DNA from 2 places in the Mycobacteroides stephanolepidis genome. Region 2 is predicted to be linked to the other one. Evidence: predicted binding sites of a transcription regulator. Region 2 holds the regulator's gene; the other holds the start of a gene.
What was found. The regulator LexA, encoded in region 2, represses DNA repair genes until DNA is damaged. The targets are predictions, from matches to a motif close to CGAACANNTGTTCG.
Positions count from the first base shown of each region.

Region 1: a site for LexA is predicted at 4,724-4,737, ahead of MSTE_RS18985 (error-prone DNA polymerase). Genes of this name have one in related genera too.

Region 1 covers NZ_AP018165.1:3,810,574-3,822,056, reverse strand. The annotation lists gene MSTE_RS19015 (SDR family oxidoreductase) at 1-75, opposite strand, end outside; gene MSTE_RS19010 (hypothetical protein) at 205-660, shown strand; gene MSTE_RS19005 (PH domain-containing protein) at 663-1,184, shown strand; gene MSTE_RS19000 (hypothetical protein) at 1,308-2,969, shown strand; gene MSTE_RS18995 (TetR family transcriptional regulator) at 2,966-3,529, opposite strand; gene MSTE_RS18990 (alpha/beta hydrolase) at 3,623-4,600, opposite strand; gene MSTE_RS18985 (error-prone DNA polymerase) at 4,751-8,032, shown strand; gene MSTE_RS18980 (tRNA (cytidine(34)-2'-O)-methyltransferase) at 8,029-8,490, opposite strand; gene MSTE_RS18975 (AraC family transcriptional regulator) at 8,535-9,440, shown strand; gene MSTE_RS18970 (VOC family protein) at 9,482-9,832, shown strand; gene MSTE_RS18965 (tautomerase family protein) at 9,905-10,300, shown strand; gene MSTE_RS18960 (pentapeptide repeat-containing protein) at 10,327-10,881, shown strand; gene MSTE_RS18955 (ATP-binding cassette domain-containing protein) at 10,905-11,483, opposite strand, start outside.
Region 2 covers NZ_AP018165.1:2,980,937-2,992,419, forward strand. The annotation lists gene MSTE_RS14765 (DUF1611 domain-containing protein) at 1-381, shown strand, start outside; gene MSTE_RS14770 (alanine/ornithine racemase family PLP-dependent enzyme) at 378-1,484, shown strand; gene MSTE_RS14775 (hypothetical protein) at 1,485-2,219, opposite strand; gene sthA (Si-specific NAD(P)(+) transhydrogenase) at 2,343-3,794, shown strand; gene MSTE_RS14785 (proteasome assembly chaperone family protein) at 3,931-4,914, shown strand; gene MSTE_RS14790 (alpha/beta fold hydrolase) at 4,969-6,051, shown strand; gene MSTE_RS14795 (PhzF family phenazine biosynthesis protein) at 6,138-6,821, shown strand; gene nrdR (transcriptional regulator NrdR) at 6,846-7,310, opposite strand; gene MSTE_RS14805 (LysM peptidoglycan-binding domain-containing protein) at 7,441-7,950, opposite strand; gene lexA (transcriptional repressor LexA) at 8,180-8,854, shown strand; gene MSTE_RS14815 (GNAT family N-acetyltransferase) at 8,851-9,384, opposite strand; gene MSTE_RS14820 (acyl-CoA dehydrogenase family protein) at 9,391-10,545, opposite strand; gene MSTE_RS14825 (molybdopterin-dependent oxidoreductase) at 10,656-11,483, shown strand, end outside.

The sequences.
Region 1 (11,483 bases), 830 kb from region 2:
GCGCTGGGTCTCCAGGATTCGGGTCACAATCCGCCGTCCGATGAATCCGGTGCCGCCGGTAACGATGTATTTCACGTGCTACCCCTGAGACTGTTAGGCCGCTTATCGGCCCGTTTGGAGTCATCGTTGCCGTTTGGGGGTGTTTCGTCAACGTTGTGTGACAAGTTCGTCATTGGGTAGTTAGCCATGGGGGATACTCCTGGAATGTCACGCGTCCAGGTCTTCCGTGCTGCGCGCGTCACGGGCAATGCTGCCTGGTGGACGTTCGTGGTAGCCGCCTTGGTGAACAGGGGGTTGAACCTGCGGGGCTGGGATTACGGGTGGACTACCTATACCCCGCTCACCGACGGCATGCCACGCCGATACGCCGACTATGTGCCGTTTAATCCTGCTGCCGTGCAGTTGGTGGGCGTGGTCGTGTGGATCGCCTTTGGTGTCGTGGTGGTCGCGGCCATCGCCGAATTGGCCGTCGTTCGGAGGTGGACGGCCGTGGTGTCGGTCGCCGTGCCGTTCCTTTCGTTGTGCCTGATCACCTATGCGTTCGGTGGACTCGACAGTGCGATCGCCTGGTCGCCGACCGCGGTGTTGGTGTTCGTGCTTGCGGCCATTGCGATACGGCAGATATGGATGCGCCGGTTCGCTCCAGCAGTGGGGGAGTAGCGGTGATCGACACGGCCCCTACGACTTCCGTAATGCCGGTGGGAGTCGGTGCCAGCAGGTCGGCTCCCGTGCTCTGGGCCATCCAGTACGCATTGGCATGCAGTCCGCTGGTTGTCGCGGTGGCGGCGGTGTGGGCGCTGACGGCTCCGCCTGCCTACGCCAGCACGCCGCTGGAGCATGTCACGGGCGTGTTGGGGCTGCTGTGCATCTCCTGCGCGCTGGCATGGGTGGTGCTTCGGCCACTGCAGCGTTACCGCGCGTATCGGTGGGGCGTCCTGGATGACAATCTGCTGTATATCTCATCGAAGACGCTGTGGCTCAGGTCTTTCTGGGTCATCCCGTTCGCACTGGTGCGAACGGTGGAACTGCGGCAAGACCCGCTGTCACGTGTGTTGGGGTTGGCGATGGTGGTGGTGCGCGCAGATCAGGGCGAGCTGCGGATCGTAGGGCTGGATGCGGCGAACGCGCATGACGTCGTCGAGAAGCTGTTCGGGCTGGTGGACGAGGCTTCGGTCTACCAATGATGTGACGTTGTTCCAGGCCCACTGCGTGGTCGTGAGTGTTAGCATCGCCTCGCTGTCGTGAACTAAATATGTTCTCCGACAATAATTCTGGTTGCTAACTGGGCTCAGGCAGGGAGCAGGCTGATGGAACGGAAATACGGCTGGGCCCGAGGTGCAATGGCTATCGCCTGTTCTGTGCTACTTGTTGTCGCGGGCTGCGGTAAGCAGACCGCGCACCCACCGGAATCGGGCGCGGCATCCGGGGGTGCCAAGGCCGACGGGCCCGCGCGCAATCCGTACCTCTCGGTGGAGAAGTACGGCATCACACATATCGATTCGGCGCAGACCGATAGCTTTGCCGACCCCATTCCGCGGGGTACCTTCCACGTCGATCCGGCCGCGATGCCCCGCGTGCCCGGCGGCCCGGTCAACATCATCACGATGGCCTCTACGTCGCCGCGATACATGTGGGTGAGCTCGTCATCGGGTGTCCGCTATGTGGATGTATCCGATGGCGGGTTCCGTCAGGTGGCGTCGCTGGAAACCCCAGGGGTGCCGCCGATCTCGGCGCAGGATCTCGATCTGGTGCTCAATCAGAAGTTCGGCGGCGTCGAGCAGATCGAGGCCGCGATTCGGGACCACTGGGCAGGGGCGACGTGGCAGCGGCTCATCAACGGTGTGTATGGCGCGGTCGACAAGGACAACGAGCTGTATTACGTGACACAGAACGCCGAGATCCTCAAATTCGGGCTTGAGAACAACGATGACCCGGCCGCAGGCATCAAAGTCCAGAAGACCTATGACTTCAAGCCCTACCTGGGCAAGGGCATGACGACCCTCGGAGCTCCGGAGACCATCGTCGGCGTGTCGATGACCTACGACGGACACCTACTGGTGCAAGCTAACCGATCCCTGGCGATTCTCGACCGTGGGCTCGATTCCCCTCCGATCCAGCAGATCCGGTTCGGCGACGACGAGACCGTGTCGAATTCGGTTGCGGTGGATGATCACAACGGCATCTACGTGGCTTCGGACAAGCTCATGCGCAAGATCGTGTGGACCGGGTCGACACTGTCGAGCGACGAGTCCGACGGCGCGTGGTCGTCGCCCTATGATTTCGGGCGCCAGCCTCCGGCGGTGAAATTCGGTATCGGTACGGGGTCTACTCCGACCTTGATGGGGTTCGGCAAGGATTCCGACGAGCTTGTCGTTATCACCGACGGCAGCGACAGGATGAAATTGGTTGCGTTCTGGCGCAACAAGATCCCGGATAGTTTCCAGCAGAAGCCAGGAACCAAGTCCAGCCGGATCGCCGACCAGAGCCAGGTCACCGCAGGCCTGAAGGACCCGCTGCCGGAATTCATCCAGAGTGAGCAGTCCGTGGTGGTAAACGGTTATGGGGCCTTCGTGGTGCAGAACATCGGCACCGGGGGTGCACCGGATCGGTTGGTGGACGTGCTGGCCAACGGACCGGTGTCACCGGCGCCGCAGGGCGTGGAGCGATTCGAATGGGATCCCAAGGGGCACCGTTGGGCCTCGGCGTGGGCGAGGGGCGACGTGGTGTCGACATCCATGGTGCCCGCGGTATCCACCAGCTCGGGCGTCGTCTTCCTCAACGGGTACACCAAGGCCGAAGGCTGGGAAGTTACCGGTTTGGACTGGAAGACCGGAGAAACGGTGCATCGCAACATATTTGGTCAGTCAAATCTGGGGAACGGTGCGTACGCGTTGATCGAGGGTCTGCCCAACGGGGATCTGCTCTTCAACAGTGTGGGCGGCCCGTTCCGCGCGAAGATTGCAGGCTAGCCACCGACGAGCTTCTCGACGGTGGCGATGAGCATGGCACGGTGCGTAGCCAGGCGCTCGGGTGAGAAGGGTTCGGAAGTCGCAAGACCGCGCAGGGCCGGCGATGCGCCGAGCCACGCTGTGGTCAGCCCGAGCGTGAGGGCCAGGATGTCGGCCGGTTCCCCATGCTCTGAAGGAGGCCGGGTTTCGGCGATCGCTTCGACCTTGGCCGCGTAGGCCGCGGTTTCAGCTGGGCCCGCGACGGGGCGTTCCAGCTGTGCCCAGGTGGCAAGCCTCAGGTGCTCAGGATGCTTGATCAGGTGGTCGAACAGCGCGCCCGCGTAGCCCGGCAGATCGTTCGGAGTGAACGGAACGGCGTCCGACATTCGCTGGATGGAATGCGCGACCACGGTGTCGAACAGCGTTTCCTTGTTGGTGAAGTAGACGTAGAGCAGCCGTTTGTTGGCATCGGCCATGGCGCCGATCCGGTCGACGCGGGCGCCGGCCAGTCCGTGCTCGGCGAACTCCGCGTACGCGGCATCGAGCAGCCGCTTCTTGGTGGCGGAGGCGTCGGGCGGCATCCCAAGAGCCTAGAGGCACGCCGCCGAGCGATTTCGGCAGCGCACCGGCTGGGGCAGCGGTTATGCCCGCCAACCCAGCCGGTGCGCCCCCCGTCAGGCCAGGTGGCTGTTGAACCAGTCGGCGATGTGGCCGACGGTGCGGTCGACGATGTCGGGCTGGTCGTAGTACTGGAAGTGGTTGGTGCCGTTCTCCCAGATGAGCTTCTTGTCGTCGGAGGGGATCGACTCGAAGTGCCGGCGGGCCGCCGCCGGGTTCATGCAGGTATAGGAGTGGATCACCAATGCGGGTTTGTCGAGCTTGGCGGCACCGGGCACGGTGCTGTAGTCGAAGTGGTCGAGGTCGCTCATGATGGCGTAGCGGTTCTCCCAACCCTTGAGCGTCCACGATCCGTACCAGCTCCACACCAGTGGGCCGGGCAGCCCGGCATCAGACCCGGCGACGGGGTCGCCCAGATCGGGAGAGACCAGGGGTGCGTAGATGACTTCGCCGGTCTGCTCGTACCTGGCCTTGGCATCGCGTGCCCGCTCGAGCCGAGCATCCAGGAGTGCTTCCAGTTGTTCGGTGGTGGGTGCGGTAGCCGGATCGAAGGGATTTTCGCTGACACCCGCGGCGATCATGAACAGGTCGGTCTCGCGGTCACGGTAGTAACCGGTTACCGAGGCAACGGCCTTGATCCGGTCGTCGTATGAGGCGATGTCGAGCATTTCTGGTCCGCCTTGGCAGACGCCGGCCCCGAAGATGCGCGATGCGTCGACGTCATCGCGCGTGAGCAGGTAGTCGATGGCCGCTACCGCGTCCTCGTTCTTCATCTTCGGGTTCTCGAGGCGACGCGGTGTGCCGCCGCTCTCGCCCACGGTGCGCGGGTCGAAAGCCAGCGCCAGGAAGCCCTCGTCGGCCAGCCGGGTGGCGTAGTGAATCGGGGCCTGTTCCTTCTCGAACGAGTACGGGCCCAGCAGGACCACCGCGGGGAAGGGGCCGTCACCGGAAGGGCGGTGGACGACACCGACGATGTCCTCGCCATGCGAGGGGAAGGTGACCTTCTCGGGCGTGTAATTGCCGTGGTGTGGCATGCGCTTCTCCAGATTCTCGCTAGGTGCTTGCCGCCGCGCCTGGTGCGGGTGGCCTCGCCAGCATACATGTATATATCTAGTTAGTTACTTTGCCAAGGGGAATCCGAACGGGCGATGGAACTTAGAACATATGTTCGATAAACTGTTCGAATGGGCTGGTCGCAAGGTCCCCCGACATGGGCGGAAATGGAACGGGTGCTCGATGGTCGCCCAAACCGTCATGCGCCCCCGGGGGATGGTGGGGACGGCCCGGCGTGGAGCCGGAAACGCCCGCCCTATGAGCCGTCCACTCGTGAGCGTGGGCGGTCGGCGGTGTCCTACGCGGAGCTGCACGCGCATTCGGCGTTCAGCTTTCTGGACGGAGCCAGCCTGCCCGAGGAGATGGCGCAGGAGGCGGCGCGGCTTGACCTCAGGGCGCTGGCCATCACCGACCACAATGGTTTCTACGGAGTTGTCCGTTTCGCGGAAGCGGCCAAGGAGCTCGGCCTGCCCACCGTGTTCGGTGCGGAACTATCTCTTGGCGGGCAGGGCAATACGGAGGATTCGGTACACCTGCTGGTGCTGGCGCGGGGCCAGGAGGGGTATCGGCGGTTATCGCGGCAGATGGCCACCGCGCACCTGTCGGGCGGAACGCCCAAAGATCGAAAGGGTAAGCCGCGCTATGACCTTGATGCACTTACCGAGGCGGCGGGAGGACACTGGCACATCCTGACCGGGTGCCGTAAGGGGCATGTGCGACGAGCACTTGCCTCCGGTGGCGCCGTTGCGGGCGAGGCGGCACTGGCCGATCTGGTCGGCCGATTCGGTGCCGACCGTGTCAGCATCGAGCTCAGTAGGCATGGGCATCCGGATGAGGATGACCGCAACGCGGAGCTTGCCGCGTTGGCCCCGCGATTCGGTGTCGGCGTCATCGCCACCACCGCAGCGCATTTCGCCACACCCGAGAGCGGGCGCCTGGCCATGGCGATGGCGGCGGTGCGCGCACGTAAGGGCCTCGATGACGCGGCGGGGTGGCTGGATCCGGTCGGGGGTGCGCATCTGCGTTCGGGAGACGAGATGGCGCGGCTGTTCTCGCACTGCCCGGAGGTGGTGACGGCGGCCGCCGAGCTGGGGGAGGCGTGCGCCTTCGATCTGCGACTCATCGCCCCACAACTGCCGCCGTTCGGCGTCCCGTCCGGCCATACCGAGGACAGCTGGTTGCGGCACCTGGCCCTCGAAGGCGCAGCGCGTCGGTACGGCCCCCGTGCGGGGGCGCAGAAGGCTTACGCTCAAATCGAGCGTGAGCTGGAAATTATTGCGCAGCTGAACTTTCCGGGCTACTTCCTGGTCGTGCACGACATCACCCAGTTCTGCCGTCGCAGCGACATCCTGTGTCAGGGGCGCGGCTCTGCCGCCAACTCGGCGGTCTGCTACGCGCTCGGGGTCACCAATGTCGACCCGGTGGCCAATGGTCTTCTATTCGAACGATTCCTGTCACCGGCCCGCGACGGCCCGCCGGATATCGACATCGATATCGAGTCGGACGAACGGGAACAGGCCATCCAGTACGTCTATAACAAATACGGCCGCGAGTATGCGGCGCAGGTGGCCAATGTCATCACCTACCGTGGCCGAATGGCCGTGCGGGACATGGCCAAGGCTCTGGGGTTCGCGCAGGGGCGGCAGGACGCCTGGAGTAAGCAGCTCGGGCACTGGGGCGGCTTGGCCGATGCGGCGGAGGTTGACGGCATTCCGTCGCAGGTGATCGACCTGGCTCAGCAGATCAAGAATTTCCCCCGGCACATGGGCATCCACTCCGGCGGCATGGTCATCTGTGATCGCCCACTGGCCGATGTGGTGCCCGTCGAATGGGCGCGTATGGAGAACCGCAGCGTGCTGCAGTGGGACAAGGATGATTGTGCGGCAGTGGGTTTGGTGAAATTCGATCTGCTCGGTCTCGGTATGCTCTCGGCGCTGCACTATTGCATCGACCTGGTCCGCGAACACAAGGGCATCGAGGTGGACCTGGCCCATATCGACCTCTCCGAGGCGGCGGTCTACGAGATGTTGGCCCGTGCGGATTCGGTGGGGGTCTTTCAGGTGGAGTCGCGCGCTCAGATGGCCACGCTGCCCCGCCTGAAACCCAAGTGTTTCTACGACTTGGTGGTGGAGGTGGCCCTGATCCGTCCGGGACCCATCCAGGGTGGCTCGGTACACCCGTATATCCGGCGATACAACAAGATTGACAAAGATTGGCAACACGACCATCCCTCGATGGCGGCTGCGTTGGACAAGACTCTGGGAGTGCCGCTGTTTCAGGAGCAGCTGATGCAACTCGCCGTCGATGTTGCCGGGTTCAGCCCCGCAGAATCCGATCAGCTGCGGCGGGCCATGGGATCCAAGCGGTCACCGGAACGGATGGAAAGGCTGCGCAGCAGGTTCTACGAGGGCATGCAGAACCTGCATGGCATCACCGGAGAGCTGGCCGATCGCATCTACGAAAAGCTCTATGCCTTTGCCAATTTCGGCTTCCCGGAAAGTCACGCGCAGAGCTTCGCCTCGTTGGTGTTCTATTCGTCCTGGTTCAAGCTGCATCATCCGGCCGCATTCTGCGCGGCGCTGCTGCGTGCACAACCCATGGGTTTCTATTCGCCACAGTCCCTGGTGGCCGATGCTCGTCGCCACGGTGTCACCGTGCACGGCCCGGATGTGAACGCCAGCCTGTCGTATGCCGCGTTGGAGAACGCGGGCCTGGAGGTGCGGATCGGGCTGGGTGCCGTCCGCCGCATCGGAGGCGACCTGGCTCAGGCGATTGTCGAGGAACGAAAAACGCATGGCCCGTTCACCTCTCTGCTCGATCTGACCGGCCGTATCCAGTTGAGTACGGCACAGGTCGAGGCCCTGGCAACCGGAGGCGCGCTGGGTTGCTTCGGCATGTCCCGGCGTGAGGCGCTGTGGGTGGCTGGTGCGGCGGCCGCGCAGCGTCCCGACCGGTTGCCCGGAGTCGGGGTGTCCTCCCGGGTTCCGGTGCTGCCGCCGATGGGGGAGGTGACCCGGGCCGCCGCCGATGTGTGGGCCACCGGAGTCACCCCCGACGCCTATCCCACCCAGTTCCTACGGAAACAGCTCGACGAGCTGGGTGTCGTTCCGGCTAAAGGGCTCTTCGATGTGCCGGACGGGGCACGGGTGTTGGTGGCGGGGGCGGTCACCCATCGTCAGCGGCCTGCCACCGCAGCCGGGGTCACGTTCATCAATCTTGAGGACGAGACGGGAATGGTGAATGTGGTGTGCTCGGTGGGTCTGTGGGCGCGGTACCGCAAGCTGGCGGTGACCGCGCAGGCGCTGATCATTCGTGGCCAGGTGCAGAATGCCAGCGGGGCCATTACCGTGGTGGCCGATCAGCTGCGACCACTGGACCTGCGTATCAGATCCGCCTCGCGGGACTTCCGTTAGACGCTGCCTTCGAAACCATGCTGACGCCAGGCCTCATATGCGGCGATGGCTGCGGCATTGGACAGGTTGAGTGATCTGCGGCCGGGTAGCAGCGGGATGCGCACCTTCTCGGTGATGTGCGGATCGGCCAGCACTTTGGGGTCCAACCCGGTGGGCTCGGGACCGAACAGCAGCACATCCCCCGGCTGGTAGGCGATATCGGTGTAGCTGACGGTCGCATGAGCGGTGAAGGCGTAGACCTGTTGCGGCTGCAGCGATTCCCAAGCAGCGGAAAGATTCTCGTGGACCGTTACCGACGCCATGTCGTGATAGTCCAGGCCGGCGCGGCGCACCTTCGCCTCCGACAGGTCGAACAGCGGCTGCACCAGATGCAGCTCGCACCCGGTGCCCGCCACCATCCGGATCGCGTTCCCGGTGTTGGGGGCGATCCGTGGCTCATGGAAAACGATGCGGAACACGGATCACAGTATCCCTGCTCCCGGTTTTGGGGCACGATGGAGCCATGGGAAGCCCGGCGATATTTGAGTGCGGGACCCCCGGCGAAGCCGCATGGGAGTCGGTGACTCGATCGGCCGACGCAACGTTGACCGGGATTGCGCACGGATATACCGAGTTTCGTGAGTACTCGGACAAACCCGTCGACCGCCGCGAGGTAGCCGGTGTCGACCCGGTGCTCATCGTGGAGTTCGGTGATCCGCTACTTGTGACCGACGCCGCAGACACACAGTCTCCACGGATGTGGCAATCGTTCGGTGCCGGTGCGTGTCAAGGGCCCACCGCTACCCTGCATTCGGGAAGGCAGCACTGCCTTGAAGTGCAGTTGACGCCGCTGGGGATGTACCGGCTGACCGGGCTGTCGATGAACGACATCAGCAATCGCGCTGTCAGTCTCGAAGACTTGTTCGGCGACGAGGGTCGTCACCTGCCGGAACGCCTTGCCGCTGAACCCGATTGGGCCCACCGATTCGACCTGCTGGATTCGATGTTGGCGCGTGCGGCGGCCAATGGCCCAGAACCCGACCCCGAGGTGGCCTGGGCATGGAGCCTGCTGAGCCAAACCCATGGAACGGTGTCCGTCGGCAAGATTGTGGCCGAGACCGGTTGGAGTCGCGCGCGATTGGCGAATCGCTTCCGCGGCCAGGTTGGCCTGACACCCAAGGCGGCCGCCCGTGTGCTTCGTTTTGGCCGGGCAATGACGCTGCTGGCCGCGCCGGGTCATCGATCGCTAGCCTCAATCGCGTTGGCGTGCGGCTACTTCGATCAGGCGCACTTCAACCGAGATTTCCGGATGTTCGCCGGGTGTTCTCCGGGGGAGCTGGCCGCATTGCGATACGAAGGCCTGCCCGGCATACAGGATCCGGGTATTCGCGAAACATTTGTACAAGACGAGGGTGCATCGCGGGCCTAACGTCTCTGCCGTCAAGCACGTCCGGCAGAGAGGAATTCACGATGACTGGCGAACCGACCTTCTTTGAGATCGGGGTGCCCGACGCGGTGCGCGCGCAGAAGTTCTACCAGGGACTCCTGGGCTGGGCGCCGCACGCGATGGGCGAGCGTGGGCAGGCCTGGCTAGAAACGGGTGGTGTCAACGGCGGACTGCACAGCGATGACGAAGACCGCCGGATCGACATATTTTTCGGTGTCCCGGACATCGACGCAGCCGTCCTGACTGTTCGCGAACTCGGTGGTGAGGCCGAAGACCCCGGACCTGACGAGCCGGGCTTCGGACGTTTTGCCTTCTGCAGAGACGACCAGGGTGTGCGATTCGGGCTGCACCAGCCTTCCGGCAGCTTCGTCTAAGCGGGTCGCACTAGCGTGATCCGGATGAGAAATCCGTTGGCGGTGTAGTCCCGTCGTGTGATGATCCACGGCATGCCCAGTTCAGTGGTCGAGGTCCGGCGGCGATACACCGAGGCCGACGAGGTGGCGATCATCGATGCGGTCCACGGCGCGCTGGTCGCTGCCTTTCAGATACCGGAAGGGGACAAGCATGTGCGCCTCGTCGTGCATGAACCCCACAGGTTTTCGCACGCGCCAAGCCTGGCCCGGCCGGAGCTGTACACCTTCGTTTCCATCGACTGCTTCGCGGGCCGATCGATAGGGGCGAAACGTAATCTCTATGCCGAGATTGTGAAACGGCTTTCCTTACTGGGGATACCGCCGGATCACGTCACCATTGTGCTGCGCGAGAGTGCGACCGAGAACTGGGGAATCCGTGGAGGTCAGGCGGCCTGCGATGTCGACCTGGGTTTCGATGTGAACGTCTGACGGACCCGCCCGGCATGATGTCAGTCATGGCCGAGCACTGGACTGACCGTGAGATCACCGGGGAGACCTTTTACGACGAGGACTTTCGTGAACTGCGCACCGAGCGTGTGGTTTTCACCGAGTGCGATTTCAGCGGCGCCAATCTCACCGAGTCGCTGCATATCGGCTCTGCCTTCCGGAACTGCACCTTCCGCCGCACATCGCTGTGGCATTCGGAGTTCCGCCAGTGCAGCATGCTCGGCTCCACCCTCACCGAGTGCCGGGTACGTCCGTCGAAGTTCACCGAGACCGATTTCACGCTGTCCTCGCTGGGCGGGCTCGATCTGCGTGAGATGGACCTGTCTGACTGTCGTTTCCGCGAGGCCAACCTGGTGGGCACCGATATGCGCAAAGCCAATCTGCACGGCGCCGACTTCACCGGTGCCCGCACGCAGAATCTCAAACTCGACGGCGCCGACCTGCGCGGTGCCCGCATTGACCCGACGTTGTGGACCACCGCAACCCTGACCGCCGCGAAAGTGGATCTGCCGCAGGCCGTCGCGTATGCCGCAGGGCACGGACTGGATGTGCACGGCGGCTAGGGCGGCCCCGTCTTCGAAAGAACTCAGCCCTTGAGGCGGATGCGCCAGCGCACGAATCCGGCCATCACCAGCGCGAGCAGCGCCAGGATGCCCATGTCGAACAGCCAGGTGCCGGCGTCGTGATTCCACAGCTCGTCCTGCGGCCCCACCGGCACCAGCTTGCGCAAGTCGGTGGTCGCGGCCGTCGCCGCGAATCCCCAACGCGACGGGAACAGGAATGAGAACTGTTCCAGCCCCGCACGTCCCGTCACCGGGATAAGACCGCCGCTGAACACGATCTGCGTCATGGTCGCGATCACCAGCATCGGCATCACCTGCTCGGCGGAGGTGGCCAGCGAGGACAGCACCAGGCCCAGCACGGTGGCCGCACATGCGGTGGCGGCAACGGCGACCCACAGTTCGAAGTTCGCGTTCCCGAGCAGCACCGCGCCCTGGGTCGGTCCACCGCGGACGATCACGATGACCGCTGTCATGATCGCGGACTGCACGATGGCGGCTCCGCAGTAGGTGATGATCTTGGCGAGCAGATATGCCGTGGCGGACAGGCCCACTGCCTGCTCACGCCGGAAGATCACCCGTTCACCGATCAGGTCGCGGATGGT
Region 2 (11,483 bases):
GTCGAGGGCCAGGGCGCGCTAAGCCACCCCGCGTACATCACGTCGGCCCACATCCTGCGGGGCAGCCGCCCGGCCGGCGTGATCGTGCAGCACGCACCAAAACGTAAGGTGCTCGGCGACTTCCCCATGGTGCCGATGCCGACCGCAGCCAGCGAGATCGCACTGATCGAGGCGTTCGTCGATACTCGCGTCATCGGAGTCACGATCAACCACGAGGAAATGATCGGCGACGAACTGAACAATGCGATCTCCGAGCATCATTCGGAGCTCGGCCTCCCAGTTACCGACCCGCTGACACGCCCCGCGTCGGAGCTGGTCGAGATGGTGCTGACGGCTTTCCCTGTCCTCGCTGGGAAAGCCGACACGATCACCCCCGTGTGACACTTCGGCTTGAGACCGATCTCGACAAGGTCGAGCAGAACACGCGGATCCTGGTTGACCGGCTTACCGGGGTGGGCATACGGGTCACCGGCATCACCAAGGCAGTGCTGGGCTCGCCGGGAGTCGGTGCGGCGATGCTGCGCGGCGGCGCCCGTGGCCTCGGCGATTCCCGGATACCGAACCTCGCTCGGCTGGCCGTACTCGACCGCCTACCGCTACGCACGTTGATCCGCTCACCCATGCTCAGCCAAGTGGCTCGGATCGTTGACGTCGCCGATGTCAGTCTGAACACCGAGGCCGTAGTCCTGGCCGCGCTCGATGAGGCCGCGTCCCAACAGAAGCGGGTACACGCCGTCGTGCTCATGATCGAGCTGGGCGACCTGCGTGAGGGCATCGCGCTGGACGACGCCCCCGACGCTGCGCGGGCCGTTCTTGGCCACTCCTCGTTGCGGCTCGCCGGGCTCGGTGCCAATCTCGCTTGTCAGAGCGGCGTCGTGCCCGACGACCGGAACATGGGCATCCTCACAGGACTCGCGGACGACATCGAGGCGCTGCACGGGATCTCGCTCGAGGTCGTCTCAGGCGGCAACTCTGCGAACCTGAACTGGGCGCTGCGCACCCACGACGTCGGCCGGATCGACGAACTCCGGCTCGGTGAAGCCATTCTTCTCGGCGTCGACCCGCTGTACCGGACACCGATCCCGGGCCTGCATACGAATGCCTTCACCTTGAGTGCAGAAGTCATCGAGGTCGCGATGAAACCCGCTCAACCCTGGGGGCATCGTGCTCAGGCGGCATTCGGCGAAGCTCCGGCCCGCACCGGCAGTGCGACTGTGCGCCAGGCAATCCTGGCCCTCGGCCGCCAGGACGTGGACCCGGATGGCCTGCAGCCACCTGAGGGCATCACGGTCCTCGGGATGAGCAGCGACCACCTGGTGATCGACGTCGGTGATCACCAGGTGGTGGTCGGAGACGAGATCGCCTTCGGTATCGGCTACGGCACACTCGTGCGGGCGATGACATCGCCCTTCGTCGCCAAGATCGAGCACCTGGGCCGTTCCACCGCACCTCACGGGTACGCGGTCACACCGGTAAGCCCGTGATCAGTGGAAGCTGTCGTGCACTTTGAGTACAGCCGCGGTGAAGGCCTGATCCAGGAGCACCGCATCGGGCTCGGTGCCCTGAAAAGTCATGTAGGTGGCCTGGATTCGAATATCGGCGATCTGCGCGATGAGCGACAGGGTGGTTTGTGTGCCGTTGCCCGCTCCCGACGGCGACACCGTTTGGTTGACTGCCACCGAATCATCGGCGTTGATGGGCGGAGCCACTGCTTGGGAGGCCGTCACCGTGCTCGTGACCTGGTCCGGGTCGGTGAAGGTGTACGAAGTACAACGCTCCAGTTGGGTCTTGTAGGTGGCAAGCGGTTGCGGCACGCGAAGTACCGCCACCGTGATGGTCGAATTGTCGGACTCGTTGGTACCCACCGCTACCGCCGCGTCCTGCGGCACCGCTGGAACGGGTTCCGGCGTGCATGTGGTGGGGGCGACGGTGGCCGCATCGGGCACCCCCCGGATATCGCGGAGTGCCAGACCGGCGGCGCCGGGGTCCAGCGTGGTGGCCGGATATTGATGCGGGAAGTCCGTGGGCGCCAGCAGAAGCGCCCCCACCGGGCCCGCAGGTGCCCGCAAGGGCGCCGTCGTGGTGGTCAACGGGGACGATGCGCCACCCGATGACTCCGTGGCCGTTCCGTCGATTGCCCGCGTGCACGCGGGCGATGTCGCGGCGCAGCATCCAGCCACAACCATCGTCGCTACCAGCCGCGATGCCGTCACGGTCACATGCTGCCATCGGCACCCTCCGGGGTCTCGGAGGCGCGCGCGAGATTCGGTAGGGACAACTGTTCATGTCACCGTGACACGGACGGCATGCATGGTTAGACGAATCGGCGTATGAGTACACCCATGACCAACGGTCTTCGCGCAAGCGGCTCATCCACGGCAGCAGAAACCCCCACCTACGACCTTGTCGTCATCGGATCGGGCCCCGGCGGCCAGAAGGCCGCCATCGCCGCGGCCAAGCTGGGCAAGTCGGTGGCCGTGGTCGAACGCGACAACATGCTCGGCGGTGTCTGCACCAACACCGGAACCATCCCGTCAAAGACGCTGCGCGAGGCCGTCCTCTACCTGACCGGCATGAACCAGCGCGAGCTCTACGGCGCGAGCTACCGGGTGAAAGCGAACATCACTCCCGAGGATCTACTGGCCCGCACCGAACACGTCATCCGTAAGGAAATCGAGGTGGTGCGTTCTCAGCTCCTGCGCAATCGCATCGACCTGATCAGCGGCATCGGGCGGTTCGCCGATGAGCACACCGTGGTGGTGGAGGAACCCTCGCGAGGCGAGCGCACCACACTGCATGCCGATTACGTCGTGCTGGCCACCGGCACCAAGCCCGCCCGGCCCGCCGGTGTGGCGTTCGACGAGCGCCGCGTCCTGGATTCGGACGGCATCCTGGATCTGCGCTTCATCCCCGGATCCATGGTGGTGGTCGGCGCGGGCGTCATCGGAATCGAGTACGCCTCCATGTTCGCCGCCCTGGGCACCAAGGTAACCGTGGTGGAGAAACGCGACTCGATGTTGGACTTCTGTGATCCCGAAGTTGTTGAGGCCCTTCGCTTTCACCTACGCGACTTGGCCGTGACATTCCGTTTCGGCGAGGAGGTCACCGCCGTCGACGTCAATGATTCGGGCACCATGACCACCTTGGCCAGCGGCAAACAGATCCCTGCCGACACCGTGATGTACTCCGCGGGACGACAGGGGCAGACAGATCAGCTCGACCTCGCCCGGGCCGGGCTCGAGGCCGACAACCGCGGCCGGATCTGGGTTGACGCGAACTTTCAGACCAAGGTCGACCACATCTACGCGGTGGGTGATGTGATCGGCTTCCCGGCGTTGGCGGCCACCTCGATGGATCAGGGCCGCCTCGCGGCCTACCACGCGTTCGGGGAGCCCTCCAAAGGCATGACCGATCTACAACCGATCGGCATCTACTCGATCCCCGAAGTGTCCTATGTGGGCGCCACCGAGGTTGAACTCACCAAGAACGCGATTCCCTACGAGGTGGGTGTCTCGCGTTATCGCGAGCTGGCGCGCGGTCAGATCGCCGGGGATTCCTACGGAATGCTCAAGCTGCTGGTGTCCACCGAGGACCTCAGGCTGCTCGGAGTGCACATCTTCGGCTCCGATGCCACCGACCTGGTCCACATCGGGCAAGCGGTGATGGGCTGCGGCGGCACCGTCGAGTACCTGGTCGACGCTGTTTTCAACTACCCGACGTTCTCGGAGGCCTACAAAGTCGCCGCGCTCGATGTGATGAACAAGATCCGCGCGCTCAACCAGTTCAAGGCCTGAGGGATTTCGCGCTGGGCGAATAGCGCCCACATCCGGAATTCGCATCCCGCCTGGGCCGTTGAGCCCATAGGTACATTCGCCGTTTGCCTGCCGGTAAGGGACACTGGTGGGACGAGGACGCGAAGGGAGGCGAACCATGACAAGCAGTAACGACGGGGAGCAGCAGCCGTACAGACCCGATCAGAGTGGCATGTACGAGCTGGAATTCCCGGGTCCACAGTTGGCCTCCGCCGATGGGCGCGGACCAGTTCTGGTGCACGCGTTGCAGGGCTTCTCCGACTCCGGTCACGCCGTGAAGCTGGCTGCCGCGCATCTGCGTGACACGCTGGAAAGCGAGTTGGTTGCGTCCTTCGCCATCGACGATCTGCTCGACTACCGCTCTCGCCGGCCGGTGATGACGTTCAAGAGCGATCACTTCACCGAGTACGCCACGCCCGAACTCAACCTGTATGCGCTCAAAGACACCAAGGGCACACCGTTCCTGCTGCTGGCCGGGCTGGAGCCCGACCTGAAGTGGGAGCGTTTCGTCACCGCGATCCGGCTGCTGGCCGATCAGCTCGGTGTACGCAAGACCATTGGGCTGGGCGCGATTCCGATGGCGGTACCGCATACCCGCCCCATCACCCTCACCGCGCACGGAAACGACCGCAAGACCCTCGATGAGCACCCGGGCTGGATCGATGAGGTCCAGGTACCGGGCAGCGCCTCCAACCTGCTGGAGTTCCGTCTGGCTCAGCATGGCCACGACGTGGTCGGTTTCGCCGTCCACGTTCCGCATTACCTGGCACAGACCGACTACCCGGAGGCCTCACAACGCCTTCTGGAAGAAGTGGCCAGGACCGGCGATCTGGATCTGCCTCTGCAGGCACTTACCGAGGCGGCCGGAAAGGTGCGCAACCAGATCAACGAGCAGGTGGAAGGCAGCGAGGAAGTCGCCCAGGTGGTCCACGCGCTGGAACGCCAGTACGACGCCTTTGTCGCGGCACAGGAAAATCGCTCGTTGCTGGCACGGGACGAAGAGCTTCCCAGCGGTGACGAACTGGCCGGAGAGTTCGAGCGATTCCTCGCTGAACAGGCCAAGTTCGGCGAGGATCCGTCCGGCGACGGGCCTGTTCTCTAAGCCTGTTGTCCGCTCGCCGCGCCAAATTTGCGGCGAAGGGTCAAAATACTTCACATGAATCCTCCGCCGCGGCTCCTGCATCCGGTGCCGGATACCGGGCACATCGAGGGTGCCGATGTCGGCGACAATGCCGAATCGGCCACCGACGCATCGACGCGTCCGCGGATGGCCTTCCGCACCATCCACGGGTATCGGCGCGCCTTTCGAATCGCAGGATCGGGACCTGCACTTCTGCTCATCCACGGTATCGGCGACAACTCCGCGACATGGGACAGCGTGCACGCGCAGCTCGCCGAGCATTTCACCGTGATCGCCCCGGATCTGCTGGGGCACGGCCAGTCGGATAAACCACGCGCTGACCACTCGGTGGCGGCTTACGCCAATGGCATGCGGGACTTGCTGGCCGTGTTGGACATCGAGAAAGTCACCGTCGTCGGTCATTCGCTGGGCGGCGGCGTCGCGATGCAGTTCACCTACCAATTCCCCCACCTGGTGGAGAGACTCATCCTGGTCGCGCCAGGCGGAGTGACCAAGGACGTCAACATCGTATTGCGGTGTGCCTCATTGCCCGTCATCGGAGATGCGATCGGGTTATTGAGACTGCCGCTGGCGATGCCGATGATCCGGCTGACCGGCGCACTAGCCGGCGCGACGTTGGGACGGGCAGGAATGGGCCGCGACATCCCCGATGTCCTGCGGGTTCTCGCCGACCTACCCGAGCCCCGGGCCTCGGCCGCGTTCACCCGGACGCTGCGGGCCGTGGTGGATTGGCGCGGCCAGGTGGTTACCATGCTGGACCGATGTTATTTGACCGAGTCCGTTCCCGTGCAGTTGATTTGGGGTAGCGACGACCTGGTGATCCCGGTTAGCCACGGGCATTTCGCCCATGCGGCCATGCCCGGCTCGACACTGGAGATCTTCGAGCACTCCGGGCATTTCCCCTTCCACGACGACCCAGATCGATTCATCAACATCGTTCGCCAATTCATCGCCTCCACCGAGCCCGCCGAATACGACGAGAATGAGTTGCGCCGACTGTTGCGGACCGGCATCACCGAGCACACGATCAGTGGGGCCGCACGGACCCGGATGGCGGTGCTCGACGCCATGGGCACCGACGAGCGCAGCGCCACCTAGCCACGAGAGCTCAAGCGGTACCGAAGGATTGCGCAGTTCACGGGGTATCCCCGGTGCGCAACACGCGCGAGACGTAGAGTCGACGCATGAGTGTTGATGTCGCGGTTGTTCGCGTATTCACCGATGAGACAGGCAACTTCGGCAATCCCCTGGGGATCGTCAATGGTGCCGACGTTCCAGCGGCGGCACGCCAGGAGGTCGCCACCCGGCTGGGTTTCAGCGAAACAGTTTTCGTCGATCTTCCCGCCGAAGGATCCAACACCGCACATCTGCGGATCTTCACCCCGGCCGCCGAGCTGCCCTTCGCCGGGCATCCGACAGTCGGATTGGCGTGGTGGTTGCGTGAACGCGGGACACCGGTCAACACCCTTCAGGTTCCCGCGGGCGTGCTCCAGGTGAGCTATGACGACCGCACGTGGATACGCGCTCGGTCCGAGTGGTCACCCGAGACCGATTTCCACGAGCTGGGCTCTCCCACGGATGTGGACGCCGCCGATCCCGCCGAGTACGCCGACGAGCTATTGCACTGCGTATGGGCGTGGCAGGACCGCAACGCGAGTCTGGTGCGATCGCGGGTGTTCGCATTCGATCTGGGAGTCGACGAGGACGAAGCAACCGGGTCGGTGGCGGCGCGGATGACCGACTTGTTGAGCCGCGATCTGATCGTCAATCAGGGCAAGGGCTCACAGATTCTCACGCAATGGAGCCCGGAGGGCTGGGTGACGATCGGTGGCCATGTCGTCGCCGATCAATCACTGACGTTGGACTAGTGACGGGCGGTGCCACCATCTGGGTTAGGACCCTGTCGGTGCGTCACGATGCGCGCGCAACGCGGCGATCTCGCGTTCGAAGTCCTCAGCGGAGCTGAATCCGCGGTACACCGAGGCGAAACGCAGGTACGCGACCTCGTCCAGATCGCGGAGTGGGCCAAGGATGGCCAGCCCCACCTCATTGCTGGGAATTTCTGGGGACCCGGCGGCCCTGACGGCATCTTCGACTTGCTGAGCAAGCAGATTCAACGCGTCGTCGTCGACGTCGCGGCCCTGGCAGGCACGGCGCACGCCCTTGATGACCTTGTCGCGGCTGAACGGCTCGGTGACCCCGCTGCGCTTCACAACGGCGAGCACAGCGGTCTCGACGGTGGTGAAACGACGGCCGCACTCCGGGCACGATCGACGTCGCCGTATCGCCTGACCCTCATCCGCCTCACGGGAATCGACTACGCGCGAGTCTGGATGCCGGCAGAACGGACAGTGCATTACTGCTCCTTCGCCGGTTCTGGACTCCAAGTCGTTGGGCTGGGTGAGCTGACGCACAGCGCAACGCGCCCAGACCGGTGTCGAGGATACCCGTGCTCCCGCACGTTCGAAGGTCACGCCCGTTCGCCGATCAGCCGACCGGAGAAACCAGCGTCTGACCGGCTTGCACTGTCGCCGAGTCGAGTTCATTGAGTTCACGGATCTTGGACACCACCGCCGAGCGCGGCGCGTCCGGCGCGACACGCGAGGCCACATCGGCCAGGGTCTCTCCGGGAGCGACCTGGACAACCGCCACGCGCTCCGGCACGCCAACTCCCCCAACTCCGGCAGCACTGACCTGGCCGAGCATCAACAGCCACATGGTCGCCACTGCAGCGCCCACCGAGACAACGATCGTGGCCTTAAGGCTCACCGTGCTACGACGATGTACCCGATGCGGCACCGACGAGACCCGGATGCCGTTACCCCGGTAGGCAACTGGCCGACCGGAAGGCCTCCGGTAGGCGACAGTGCGCACCGGCAGCGCCCGACGCTGGGTCAGCGGGTACTGCGCGCTGTACGCGCGCACCTGCGGGGCGCACTCGCGCGATGCGTGCTCGGCGGTGCGAAGACGCGGCGTGGTCAGAACGTTTGTGCTCATCTGTATGCCCTTCCTGTCCTGTCGATCGGTAAGCCCGTTCGCTCTTATGTTCGAATGTACTCGATCATGTGTTCGGTGTCCGAACATGTGATCGATTTGTAGCATTCGCCACCGACAAGTGGCCTTGACCAGCGCAAATGCCCCAAATAGTCGAGCCGCCGACCATTCTTGGCGACACGCATCGAACACATGTTTGATAAATGTCGTCGACAGGTCTAGATTCGGGCCCATGAGCGATACACCCAGCAAGGGACCCGCCACCGGTTCACTGACCGAGCGCCAGCGGACCATCCTGGAGGTCATCCGCGCATCGGTGAATGAACGGGGCTACCCCCCGAGCATCCGCGAAATCGGAGACGCCGTCGGGCTCACCTCGACGTCGTCGGTCGCCCATCAACTACGCACCCTCGAACAGAAGGGCTTCCTGCGGCGTGACCCGAACCGTCCACGCGCCGTTGACGTTCGGGGAATCGATGATTCCCACACCCCGTCGGCTACCACCGATGTGGTGGGCTCAGGCGATCTGCCGGAGCCCACGTTCGTGCCCGTGCTGGGGCGGATCGCCGCCGGTGGTCCGATCCTGGCCGAGGAGGCCGTTGAGGATGTGTTCCCGCTCCCCCGCGAGCTTGTCGGCGAGGGATCACTGTTCCTGCTCAAGGTTGTCGGCGAATCGATGATCGACGCCGCGATCTGCGATGGCGACTGGGTGGTGGTCCGCCAGCAGAACGTCGCCGACAACGGCGACATCGTGGCAGCGATGATCGATGGTGAGGCGACCGTCAAGACATTCAAGCGGACGACGGGTCAGGTGTGGCTGATGCCGCACAACCCGCTGTTCGAGCCCATTCCCGGTAACGACGCCGCCATCCTCGGCAAGGTCGTCACCGTCATCCGCAAGGTCTAGGCCGGTCCGGGCGGCAACCCGGGCGCGGAATCATCGTCGGCAGACGTCAAGAAGAGCTGGAAGTGTGCCACGTCGTGCCAGCTGCCCAGCTTGTAACCGATGCGCCGGTACAACGCCACCTGCTCGAATCCCATTGCCAGGTGTAGCTTTTCACTCGCCGGATTGGGCACTACGACAACGGCCAGCACCGTGCGATACCCAAGAGAGCGCAACCGATCCAACAGCGCCGCGTACAACTGACGGCCCGCCCCGCGTTGCCGGTGTGCACCATCGACATACACACTCACCTCGCAGGCCCACTGATAGGCGGTGCGGGACTTCCATGGCACCGCATAGGCATACCCGAGAATTTCTCCGGCATCCTCGGCGACTAGCCAGGCATGACGGTGTGCCGCCGTCTGGATGCGTTCGGTAAGAACGACATCCGACGGCGGCACCTCCTCGAACGAAATAGCCGTGTCGGTGACATACGGCGCATAGATCGCTGCGCACGCGGCCGCGTCGGCAGCCGTGGCGTCACGAATACGCATTCGCGACTAGAGCGAACGCCCGATGATCTCCTTCATGATCTCGGTGGTTCCGCCATAGATCGTCTGGATACGAGAGTCCATGTAGGCACGTGCCACCGGGTACTCACGCATGAAGCCGTAACCACCGTGCAGCTGCAGGCAGCGGTCGATCAGGTGAACCTGCTTCTCGGTGCTGTACCACTTGGCCATCGCGGCCTGCTCGACGCTCAGCTCCTTCTTGTTGAGCAGCGTGATGAATTCGTCGACCATGATCCGGATCATCGTGGCGTCGGTGGCGAGCTCGGCCAGCACAAACCGGCTGTTCTGGAAGCTCTTGATCGGCTTACCGAACGCCTTACGCTCGGATGTGTACTGGATGGTCGCGTCCAGCATGGTTTCCATGGCTGCGGCTGCGACGACCGCAATCGACATGCGTTCCTGCGGCAGGTTCTGCATGAGGTAGATGAAGCCCTGGCCCTCATCGCCCAGCAGGTTGGCGGCGGGCACGCGAACATCGGTGAAGGACAGCTCGGCGGTGTCTTGAGCGTCCAGACCCATCTTGTCGAGCTTGCGGCCGCGCTCGAAACCCTCCATGCCGCGCTCGACGACGATCAGGCTGAAGCCCAGCGCGCCCTTTTCGGGGTCGGTCTGTGCGACCACGATCACCAGGTCGGCGTTGATGCCGTTGGTGATGAAGGTCTTCGCGCCATTGAGAATGTAATGGTCGCCGTCCTTGACCGCGCGGGTCTTGATGCCCTGCAGGTCGCTACCGGTCCCCGGCTCGGTCATGGCGATGGCGCTGATCAGCTCACCGGAACAGAATCCCGGGAACCAGCGGGCCTTCTGCTCGTCATTGGCCAGGTCCCGGAAGTACGGGCCCGCGACATCGTTGTGCAAGGTGAAACCGATACCCGACTGACGGGCCTTGGTGATCTCTTCACCGATGATCGCGTTGTAGCGGAAATCGACAAGTCCGCCGCCACCGAACTCCTCGGGCATATCGGTGCCCAAAAAGCCCTGCTTGCCGGCCTCGACCCACAGCGAGCGGTCGACGATCTTGTTCTCGTCCCACTCCTCCCGGTAAGGCTCTGCATGCCGTTCCAGGAAGGTCTTGAACGACTCGCGGAACAGTTCGTGCTCGGGTTCGAAGATGGTGCGTTTGAACTTAACGGCGCCGGCCATGATCACCTTCCGGTTTGGATTTACGTACTTGGCAGAATGTATACCAACCCACTGGTCGGTTGGTACTCGCCTACCCGGTTTCGACGGACAGAAAGCCTAGGCTGATTGAGGTGACCAGGCCGGCGCTTTCACATACCCACTGGGGTGCATTCACGCCCGAGGTCCGCGACGGTGAAGTGATCGGTGTCACACCCATCCCGACCGATCTGGACCCGTCCCCGCTGCTGCAGAACATTCCCGGTTCGATCCGCCACCAGGCCCGGGTTACCGCACCGTCTGTGCGGCGCGGCTGGCTGCGGGACGGGCCCGGCCCCAGTACCGCCCGCGGCTCGGACGAGTACGTGGAGGTGTCCTGGGATGAGCTCACCGAACTACTGGCCGACGAACTGCGACGCGTCGTCGACACCCACGGCAACGAAGCCATCTACGGCGGCTCGTACGGCTGGGCCAGCGCGGGACGCTTCCATCACGCCCAGAGTCAGGTACATCGGTTTCTGAAACTGCTCGGCGGCTACACCTTTTCGCGCCATTCCTACAGCCTGGGCGCAACCGGCGTCATCATGCCGCACGTCGTCGGCACCCATGATGGGCTGTTCAAGAGGTCGACGTCATGGGATGTCATCGTCGAGAACACCGATCTGTTGGTGTCATTCGGCGGAATCGCCTTGAAGAACACGGGTGTCAACCACGGCGGCACCACGGCGCATCCGGCTCGTGCCGCCCTCGACAGGTTCCGCGCCCGCGGTGGCCGCATCGTCTCGTTCAGTCCGTTGCGCGATGACATCGACGGCGAATGCGAATGGCATGCGCCCGTTCCCGGGACCGATGTCGCGGTCATGCTCGCGCTGGCCCATGTGCTGGCCGTGGAAGAGCTCGCAGACCTGGCCTTCTTGAACACGTATTGCACCGGCTACGAACGATTCGAACGCTATCTGCTG